DNA from 3 places in the Candidatus Thiodiazotropha endoloripes genome. Region 2 is predicted to be linked to each of the others. Evidence: predicted binding sites of a transcription regulator. Region 2 holds the regulator's gene; each other region holds the start of a gene.

Region 1 (3,283 bases), 1.3 Mb from region 2:
GCATTGTCCGGATCGAAATCATCCAGCAGGGGGAGCAGGTCCGATTTGGTGATCAGGACGTGATCCGCTGCACGGAAGATCACCGGATATTTGGCCGGTTTGTCATCCCCCTCGGTTACCGATAACAGGGTAACATTGAGGTGCTGTCCCAGGTCGAAGCTTGCCGGACAGACCAGATTACCCACGTTTTCAATAAACAGCAGGTCCAATTCATCCAGCGGGGTCTGGTGCAAGGCCTGGTGGATCATGTGGGCATCCAGGTGACAGGCAGTGCCGGTGGTTATCTGAACGGCCGGTACGCCTTTGTCTCTGATGCGCTGGGCGTCGTTTTCAGTCTCCAGGTCTCCCTCGATGACACCGATTTTGTAGCGCTCCTTGAGGTGATCGATGGTGCGTTCCAGGAGACGGGTCTTGCCACTGCCCGGGGACGACATCAGATTGATCGCCAGCACACCATGTCTTTCGAAGTGCTCTCGGTTGTGTGCCGCCTGATGGTCGTTTTCGCTCAGCAGATTCTCCAATACCTCGATAGCGACATGGTCATCGGAAGTATGCGCATGCTTGCCACCTTCCTCGATCAGATGACGGTTGCCATGGGTAACATTACATCCACAGGTGTCACACATTTTACAGCTACTCCCAAGTTAGTTTTTTGTCAGTTCAACACTGGCCAACAGCAGTTCGTCACCACTGATCAGGCGGGTGCGATAGTCTCCACACTTAGCACAAAGCAGGCGATTGGCCTGGGCATCGGAATCATAACCACATTGTAGACAATGGACCCGCACCGGCTGGGTCTGGGTCACCAGTTCTGCCGCCTCGGCTCTGGTTCCGCATCTTGCTATGGTGAAGGCCTGCTGCAGCAGTTCGGGAACCACCCCGGAGAGTGGTCCGATCTGAATCACGATACGCTCAACAGATGTTGCCTGTTCGCGCTGGGCGATCTCTTCCACTTGTCTCAGCATGGATTGACAAACCGACAGCTCATGCATCAGTCTGCGGATCCATTTTGGTTAACATCTCATCATAGATTTCCCAGGCGGATTGGGCCTCCTGAGGGGAGACCTTCTGTATGGCATAGCCCACATGTACCACCACGAAATCATCCGCAGCCAACTCCTCATGCTGTAACATGAACAGGCTGACCTCCCTTTCAACCCCTTTGGCTTCGCAGCGTGCGGTAAAGCCATCAATCTCTTTTATCTGCATGGGTATGCCAAGACACATGGTGTAACCTGCCTGGTGAGGTGATTTAAGTCTGGGCCTGGTGAGAGGTCCAAAGGGAGCTGATGGCTTTGTGTTTACCGAGCCTGACATCTTAATCATCCGGCTGGCTGCCAGGATGACAGTGATACAGGCGTGACATATCACTCCAAGTTCCCTTAAAGTTATTCTCGCAGGGAGTCAGGTGTCGCTTCAAGGTAGAATGTTGATCAAGCACAATAACTCGGTGAATTTCAGGACTGAGCGTATGACGATAGAGCGTGTTTTAATCCTGGGCATTGGAAATACCCTGCTCAGTGATGAGGGTATTGGCATCCATCTGGTGACTGCCATGCAAAAGAAAACCGGGGATATTCCTGGGGTTACCTATATGGATGGCGGCACCCTGAGCTTTACACTGGCGGAACCCATTGCCGATGCGGATGGATTGATCGTGGTGGATGCGGCGCGTATGAAACAGCCTCCCGGTGCACTTAAGGTGTTTCGTAACGATGCGATGGATCGTTATCTGAGTGGTAATCGCTCGAGTGTTCACGAAGTCAGCCTTGGAGATTTATTGGACATCGCTCGTTTATCCGAAACCCTACCGGCAGAACGTTGCCTGGTCGGCATTGAACCAAAAGAGCTGGATTGGGGTGAGTCCCTGAGCGATGCGGTTGCACCAACTGTTGACCAGGGCATCGAAGAGATAATTTCCATACTTAAAGAGTGGGGAATATTTTCATAACAGGATTTTATTTAATCTTCACATAATATTCAGGTCTTTTAATGTCTCATTGATGATCCAGATCAGCACCTGTATCAGAAATAGGTGATATTCTTTCTATAAGTAATTATTTAGGGCTTTCCTGATGCAGCGACTACAGGACATCGCCATAAAAGTTGAGTCTCCCGAAGGCGTTCAAGCCAGCCATGGGAACGCACTCCCCATCTTGCACGAAATCCTCCACGCCCTGCAGCGCTTCTCCACCGAAGGTGAACAGAGTTGTATCGATTTACGATCACTGCCGTTTGGCCCGGGTGATGAAGAGGAACTGTTGCGCCTGCTGGGTCGGGGTGAGATCAATGTGACGATGGACGCATTGGGTGAAAGCACCATCTGGGAGACGGCTTTTTCTGGAGTCTGGATTGTCGATCACCGGAACGCCGAGGGCGAACCTGTCGCTCTGCAGATAGAGATCGGCCCTGTCCCCCAAATCGTATTCTCACAGCAGGAAGATATCGTTGACGCCATTGACCGGCTAGAAGCACAGTTAAATGACCATTAAGTCCGCATTTTGATCGAAGCGGTAGGAGTTGTGATGGCTGATGATCGAAAAAAACTCTCTATGACACTGGGCGAAAGCCTGCGTCAGCAAGGGGTATCCAGGCGGGGATTTCTGAAGTATTGCGCCGCCACTGCATCGATGATGGCACTGCCACCAACCATGGTGCCTGCAATCGCACAGGCACTTGAGAAAGCGAAACGCCCATCGGTTATCTGGCTTTCATTTCAGGAGTGTACCGGTTGCACCGAGTCGCTGACCCGCAGTCACTCCCCAAGCGTGGAAAACCTGATATTCGATCATATCTCACTGGATTATCACCATACCTTGCAGGTTGCTTCGGGTGATGCCGCAGAAGCCGCCAGAGAAGCGGCCATGCATGAGAATGAAGGCAAGTACATCGTGGTTGTCGATGGATCCATTCCACTGGCCAACCCGGGCTATTCCTCAATTGCGGGCATCAGTAATCTGCAGATGCTAGAAGAGACGGTGGCCGGTGCAGCGGCAGTGGTTGCCGTCGGCAGTTGTGCCGCATTCGGTGGCCTGCCTCATGCCAATCCCAATCCAACCGGGGCGGTTTCCGTGGGTGAGATCGTCAAGGATAAACCGGTGGTCAACGTATCCGGCTGTCCACCAATCCCTACGGTGATTACCGGTGTACTGGCCCACTTCCTGACCTTTGGTTCACTACCGGAACTGGATGCTCTGGGACGCCCGATGGTGTTCTTCGGGCAGAGCATTCATGATCGATGTTATCGGCGGCCTTTCTATGACAAAGGCCTATTTGCCGAGAC
Region 2 (3,283 bases):
GCATCCACCGCAGAGATGACCGCCTCTTCAGGCACATTGGTGAACAGAGCGATCTTTCTGCGTTCCGGCTCCGGCAGGGGCTGCTCCGAACGGCACACCAGAATATCCGGCTGAATACCGATCGAGCGCAACTCTTTCACCGAGTGCTGGGTCGGCTTGGTTTTGATCTCACCTGAGGCCTTGATGTAGGGAACCAGGGTCAAATGCATGAACATGGCCCGCTGCTGCCCCATCTCCACACCCATCTGACGAATTGCCTCGAGAAAAGGCAGAGATTCGATATCACCGACGGTGCCGCCAATCTCAACCAGGCAGATATCCTTATCTCCGGCGCCGAGCAGAATACTCTCCTTAATCTGATTCGTTATGTGTGGGATTACCTGTACCGTACCGCCCAGATACTCTCCCTTGCGCTCCTTACGGATCACCTGCTCATAGATCTGGCCGGTAGTGAAATTGTTATTGCAGCCCATGGTGCTGTCGATAAATCTTTCGTAGTGACCGAGATCCAGATCGGTTTCCGATCCATCCTCGGTAACAAACACCTCACCATGTTGAAAAGGGCTCATGGTGCCGGGATCCACATTGATATAGGGATCCAGCTTGATCATGGTGACATCCAGGCCGCGGGCCTCGAGGAGTGCGGCCAGAGAGGCTGAGGCGATACCTTTACCAAGTGAGGAAACCACACCGCCCGTAATGAAAATAAAACTGGTCATGTAATTCTGCTTACCAGGGTTAGAGTGCTGGGAATGGGATATAGGACGGGGGTAAACAGTACCAGATTGGCCCTCTTCACTCAATCTCGAAGGGCCGGTCCGTCATAGATTCGTCATAACTGCCGAGGGGGGAAGAATTCGTTTGAATATCACCGCTCAAGGTCTATAATCGATTGGCGTGTTTCGCAAATAACAACTACTGAGGCTAGTAGCACTTTACCCGACAGTCCAAGCCGTTTTTTCGGCCGACCTCGTTGTAGAGTCCTCAAGCATCGTATGATGGAGGCTTAGGAAGCCACTTTTATACATCACCGATGGTAGTATCAAAACAATCATTTGAGAGGAAGAAAGCATGACTAAATTTGCTAAAGTTCTGAGCATCGCTGCTCTTGTAGCTGCGTCTACCAGTGCCTCTGCCTGGTGGGGCGGTCCTGGCTATGGTAACCGCGGCTGGAACAATGACGGTTGGGGCGATGGTTGGGGTGATGGCTCCGGTGATTTCAGCTTCGGCATGAGTGGTAATGCCCGCGGTTCTGGCTATGGCCGGGGTAACAACTACTACCGTGACTATGGTGGCTATGGACCTTATGGTTATGGCGCTCCATACGGTTATGGTGCTCCTTATGGCGCTCCTTACGGTGCTCCATACGGCTATCCTGCGCCTCCAGCTGCAGCACCTGCACCAGCTGCACCGGCTCAATAAGCCTACCCATGTGCAGAAAAGCCGGCCTTCAGGCCGGCTTTTTTTTGCTCCCAACGGCCCTGGATACGGCTCCTGCAATGACCCAAAGTAATAAAAAAACCAAAACGACTTGATCAACATCAAGAATTTCTGGAAAAATAGGCCGTGTGCTGGTTCACAAAATAGTAGAGAGACAAGGATGTGGTTGTAGGATGGGGAGACAAGCTATCCGCTCCGACAGGCTGTTTGCCGGGAATGCGGTAGAGGTGGCTCCAGCGGTTTAAACATCAACCTCTGGGAGCTGTAACGCCATTGAGGAAATTGAGGTCATCTCGGAAAGGAAATGATACCCCTGACGCGAAAACCGTCTTTACCAGGCGTTGATATCAAAGCACCCCGCATGCTGGAGCGATTACTTGACTAGCAGAAAAGTTGTCTCATTTGAAAATATCAAGGTAGCCTGCAAGAACTGCAGTCTGGCCACCCTCTGTCTACCGATGGGATTGACACCGGATGACGTGGAGCGCCTTGACTGCATCATCAAACGGGGCCGACCCTACCATCGTGGGGATCATCTATACCGTGGCGGTGATAAGTTCCATAGCCTGCGGGTCATCACCAGCGGCTCGGTAAAAACCTACAGTCCCAACGAAGATGGCGGAGAACAGGTACTGGGCTTCCACCTTCCGGGTGAGCTGATCGGCCTGGATGCCATTCAGGATGATTGCCACACCTGCTCGGCGATTGCCCTTGAGACCACTGCGGTGTGCGAGATCCCATTCTCCCAGTTGGAGTCTCTGAGCGCCATCATGCCCAGCCTGCAGCATCAGATGTACCGCCTGCTGAGCCGCGAGATCGGCCAGGATACGGAAATGCTGACCCTGCTGGGTAAAAAGAGTGCCGAAGAGCGCCTGGCCACCTTTCTGCTCAGTTTCTCGGAGCGATTCAAACAACGGGGGTTTTCAGCCAGCGACTTCTTTCTCAGTATGTCCCGTCATGAAATCGGTAACTATCTTGGCCTGGCCGTTGAAACAGTCAGCCGGCTTTTTACCCGTTTTCAGGATGAAAACCTGCTGAGGGTGGAACGCAAACATGTTCAGTTGCTCGACATACCCAGACTCTACGACATCGTGCAGGGCAGCGACAGCGCCAAATCGAGTCAATCAAGGGGCTGACTTAGGGCCTGTTAACACTAAATCTAATAGGCCCTAGGGTCTTTTCTCCGATTCGACCGCTACGGCTGTTTGTGCCAGATACAGGCCTCACCCATCGCTTCAAGCTGCCGCTGATGGGCTTCCAGCTCGGACTCATCCGCCAGGATCACCTTCAGGGGTGGACGGTCGGCAGCCAGACGACGGATATTGTCGGCCGCATTCTCATCGCCACCCTGCTGTCCGAGCTGATCATCCAACACCAGTGCCGCCTGGCCGCCGGTCATCATCAGATAGACATCCGCCAGAATCTCCGCATCGAGTAGTGCTCCATGAAGCTCACGATGAGAGTTGTCGATATCGTAGCGTTTACACAGGGCATCGAGGCTGTTCCTCTGCCCCGGATGCATCTTCTTTGCCATCACCAGTGTATCGGTAACCGCGCTAAGCGTGTCGATACGCTGGGGATTCTCCATCAGTTTCAACTCATGATCGAGGAATCCCACGTCAAACGGGGCGTTGTGGATGATCAGCTCGGCACCACGTACATACTCCACGAAATCCTGGGCCACATCACAAAATCTGGGCTTATCGGCAAGAAACTCATTGGTGATGCCATGCACCTCGATAGCTCCGGCATCGATCTCCCGCTCCGGCTGGAGAAACTGATGAAAATTGTTACCGGTCAGCCGCCTGTCGACCAGCTCGACACAGCCGATCTCAATGATCCT
Region 3 (3,283 bases), 950 kb from region 2:
CGGTGATGAGCAAAAATTGAGTGATGCTCTGCATAAGCTGGAAGATGAAGACCCCTGTTTCCATGTTGAGCACAATGTCAGCCTCAATGAGACGGTCATGCGCGGTCTGGGCGAGCTGCATCTCGATGTACTTCTGCAGCAGATCAAAAAGAAATACAGTGTGGAAGTCGAGACCCATCCACCCAGCATCGCCTACCGGGAGACCATTACCCGCAAGGCAGAGGGTCACTATCGGCACAAGAAACAGACCGGTGGCGCAGGACAGTTCGGTGAAGTGTTTCTGCGAATAGAGCCATTGGAGAGAGGTTCAGGCTTTGAGTATGTCAACGCAGTGGTTGGCGGAGCGATTCCCGGTCAATTTATTCCGGCGGTCGAAAAAGGGGTCAGAAGTGCCATGGAAGAGGGAGCGATCAGTGGCTTCACCATGCAGGACATAAGAGTTACGATTTACGATGGTAAATTTCACTCTGTCGACTCCAAGGAGATCGCCTTCGTTACTGCTGGTAAAAAGGCCTTTCTAGAAGCCGTTGAGAAAGCTGGGCCGGTTATCCTTGAACCCATTGTGAATATCTCGATTACCACCTCTGACAGTTTCATGGGTGACCTGACCGGTGATTTGGCTGGACGCAGAGGCCAGATCAGTGGCACGGAGACTGGGCGCAACAACACCCTGGTAATCAAGGGGCAGGCACCGCTGGCGGAACTTGAAGGCTACTCCACCCAGCTTAAAGCCATGACCGGTGGCGAAGGCAGCTATAGCATTGAGTTCAGCCATTACGAGGCGGTTCCCCCGAACATTCAAAAACAGATGAGCAGCTCAAAGCAGGCATAACCATTTATTAACCCGAAAACGGTAAAGCGAGCTGAGGCTGCGACCGAGTCGCGCCCTCAGCTTCGCTTTTATGGCCAGGATATATCTGTTCAAAGTTTTATAACATCTCAAACGAAAGTTAGCTGTGGTGTACAAAAGCGACAGGCTCGACTCAACGCAACAGCGATCTTTCTGAATCAAAGCCGAAACAACAGTTTGAGTTAACTTCACCGAGCAAAGTACTTGTGGAAATATACCTTGCCCTATCAATAGCAGCAGATTCAGATAAAGCGATATCAAAACATCACTGTATGTGGCTTGCAGCTTCAAGCAGTGGGTCAGCCAGCTTTTTCAGTTGAGTAATAATCAGTACTCTATCGGTGGTAATCGGAGGATTCCAAAACTGGTATGATCAATTGAACTAAAGCGGGATAAACAAACCATCCAGATATTAATAATATAAACAAAACTGCAAATACCTACTTATAGGTATAATGACTATTTAAAGATGGGTAATTATGTTTATTTCGTTCTGGGCAATACAATTTTCACTCTTAAAATCAGCTTAAGAAATTTGCTGATTTTCTGGTTTAAATAAACATAATTTTAATTTGTAAGATTCGTAAAGTTAGTTACTTTTTGCATATCTTTCACGGCATTTAGAACAACTTTTAAAATTCCTCAATGATCTATGATCGCCCGGCGCTGACACTTTTGATTTAAATCAAGGCGCCCCCCTATACGAACCGTTTTGATAGTCTACAGTAAGCAATAATAAGAAAAGGGTTTTACTGGCCTCAATGTAGTGAAACCATGCAGTCCCCATACAATAAAAATTTGGGGTTGGGAGGAAGTCGTATCCATCCTTGTCTTAATAAACGCTTACTAATTAACAAAAACAAGGGGTTCCATATTCGATAACCTGACGTCTTTAATGCTATTGGATTATTGACGCGGCCGTCTATTGGAGCACTTCAACTGTTTGTTCAACCCATCACAGGAGGGAGCTATGAAACGCTTCGGTAATGGTCGGTTCACCGCGATACTGGGGAGTGTTGCTGCGGGACTAGCTCTGATGCTGCAAGTCACAACAGCAGATGCCGCAAGACCGTCTGGTGAAATTGGTAAAGATTGGGGCAACCCAAAAGGACATGAGTGTGTGGAGTGTCACTGGCAGGAGGATCCAGGACTGACCATGGAGTGGAACAACAGTCAACACGGTCAAAGTGGTGTAAACTGCCTTGACTGTCATGAAGCCAAAGCTGACGATGTTGATGGCTTTGAACATGAAGGTCAGCTAATTTCAATTATTGTAACCCCTAAAGACTGCTCGAAATGCCACTCGGTAGAATTCGAAGAGATGGATGGCTCCCATCACTCTAAAGGCGGTCAAATCCTCGCATCCCTCGATAACCTCCTTGGTGAAGTAGTCGGCGGCCCTGCAGCAGTCAATGCAGGTTGCCGCCAGTGCCACGGCTCCAAGATCGAGATCGGTGAAGATGGCAGACCCCTGCCGACCACATGGCCCAACACCGGTATCGGCCGAATCAACCCTGATGGTTCCGCCGGTTCCTGTACTGCCTGTCACGGTCGTCACCGTTTCTCCAAAGCCCAGGCCCGTACACCGGATACCTGCGGTAAGTGTCATGTCGGTCCCGACCATCCTCAGATTGAGGTCTACAACGAGTCCAAGCACGGCATCATCTATCGCGCGAAAGTCGATGAGATGAACATGGAGTCCGATAAGTGGGTCGCCGGTGTCGACTATTCAGCCGCACCGACCTGTGCCACCTGCCACATGAGCGCCGGCGGCAAAGAGGGCAAGACCCATAACGTAGGTGATCGTATCTCCTGGACCCTGCGTCCACCAATCTCTCAGAAGATCAACCTGATTCGTCTGGAGAACGGTAATGAGTTCGACGTCAAAGAGGGTAAGAAAATCCCCAAGGTCGGTGACAAGGCCAAGGGTTCTACCGTAGTCGAGGTCGTGACTTGGCAGGAACGTCGTAAGAAGATGCAGGAAGTCTGTAAAGCCTGTCACAGCGACAGTGTTATCAATGGTCACTACAACCAGTTCGATAACGTGGTCGAGCTCTACAATGAGAAATTCGCCAAACCTATCGCTGCTGTCATGGGTGAGCTGAAGAAGAACGGCTATATCACCAAGGCCCCGTTTGACGACAAGATCGAATGGACCTGGTGGGAAATCTGGCATCATGAAGGCCGCCGCGCTCGTCACGGTGCGTCCATGAGTGGTCCTGACTATACCTGGTGGCACGGTATCTATGATGTAGCCAAGCACACCTACATGAAATGGATACCCGAGCTGAAAGAAGTGTCTATGAAGAAGGACGGCAACACCAAGTTTGCTGAGGCCATGCTCGACAAGTACTTCAAACCTATCGACGGTCACACCTGGTACTTTGAAGGTATGAGCAAGGAGTCCATCGACAAGGTACGTAAGGGTTTTGA

What was found. The regulator FNR, encoded in region 2, switches genes on or off when oxygen is low (the NO sensors DNR and NnrR bind a similar motif). The targets are predictions, from matches to a motif close to TTGATNTANATCAA.
Region 1: the regulator FNR is predicted to act here: its motif matches at 2,004-2,017, upstream of A3193_RS08495 (hydrogenase expression/formation protein).
Region 3: the regulator FNR is predicted to act here: its motif matches at 1,526-1,539, upstream of A3193_RS06985 (multiheme c-type cytochrome).

What each region holds. Positions count from the first base shown of each region.
Region 1 covers NZ_LVJW01000003.1:1,893,549-1,896,831, reverse strand. The annotation lists gene hypB (hydrogenase nickel incorporation protein HypB) at 1-626, opposite strand, end outside; gene A3193_RS08510 (hydrogenase maturation nickel metallochaperone HypA/HybF) at 645-965, opposite strand; gene A3193_RS08505 (HypC/HybG/HupF family hydrogenase formation chaperone) at 985-1,227, opposite strand; gene A3193_RS08500 (HyaD/HybD family hydrogenase maturation endopeptidase) at 1,472-1,951, shown strand; gene A3193_RS08495 (hydrogenase expression/formation protein) at 2,076-2,492, shown strand; gene A3193_RS08490 (hydrogenase small subunit) at 2,526-3,283, shown strand, end outside.
Region 2 covers NZ_LVJW01000003.1:609,968-613,250, reverse strand. The annotation lists gene A3193_RS02815 (CTP synthase) at 1-719, opposite strand, end outside; gene A3193_RS02810 (sulfur globule family protein) at 1,072-1,422, shown strand; gene fnr (fumarate/nitrate reduction transcriptional regulator Fnr) at 1,818-2,576, shown strand; gene dnaQ (DNA polymerase III subunit epsilon) at 2,636-3,283, opposite strand, start outside.
Region 3 covers NZ_LVJW01000003.1:1,560,975-1,564,257, reverse strand. The annotation lists gene fusA (elongation factor G) at 1-832, shown strand, start outside; gene A3193_RS06985 (multiheme c-type cytochrome) at 1,821-3,283, shown strand, end outside.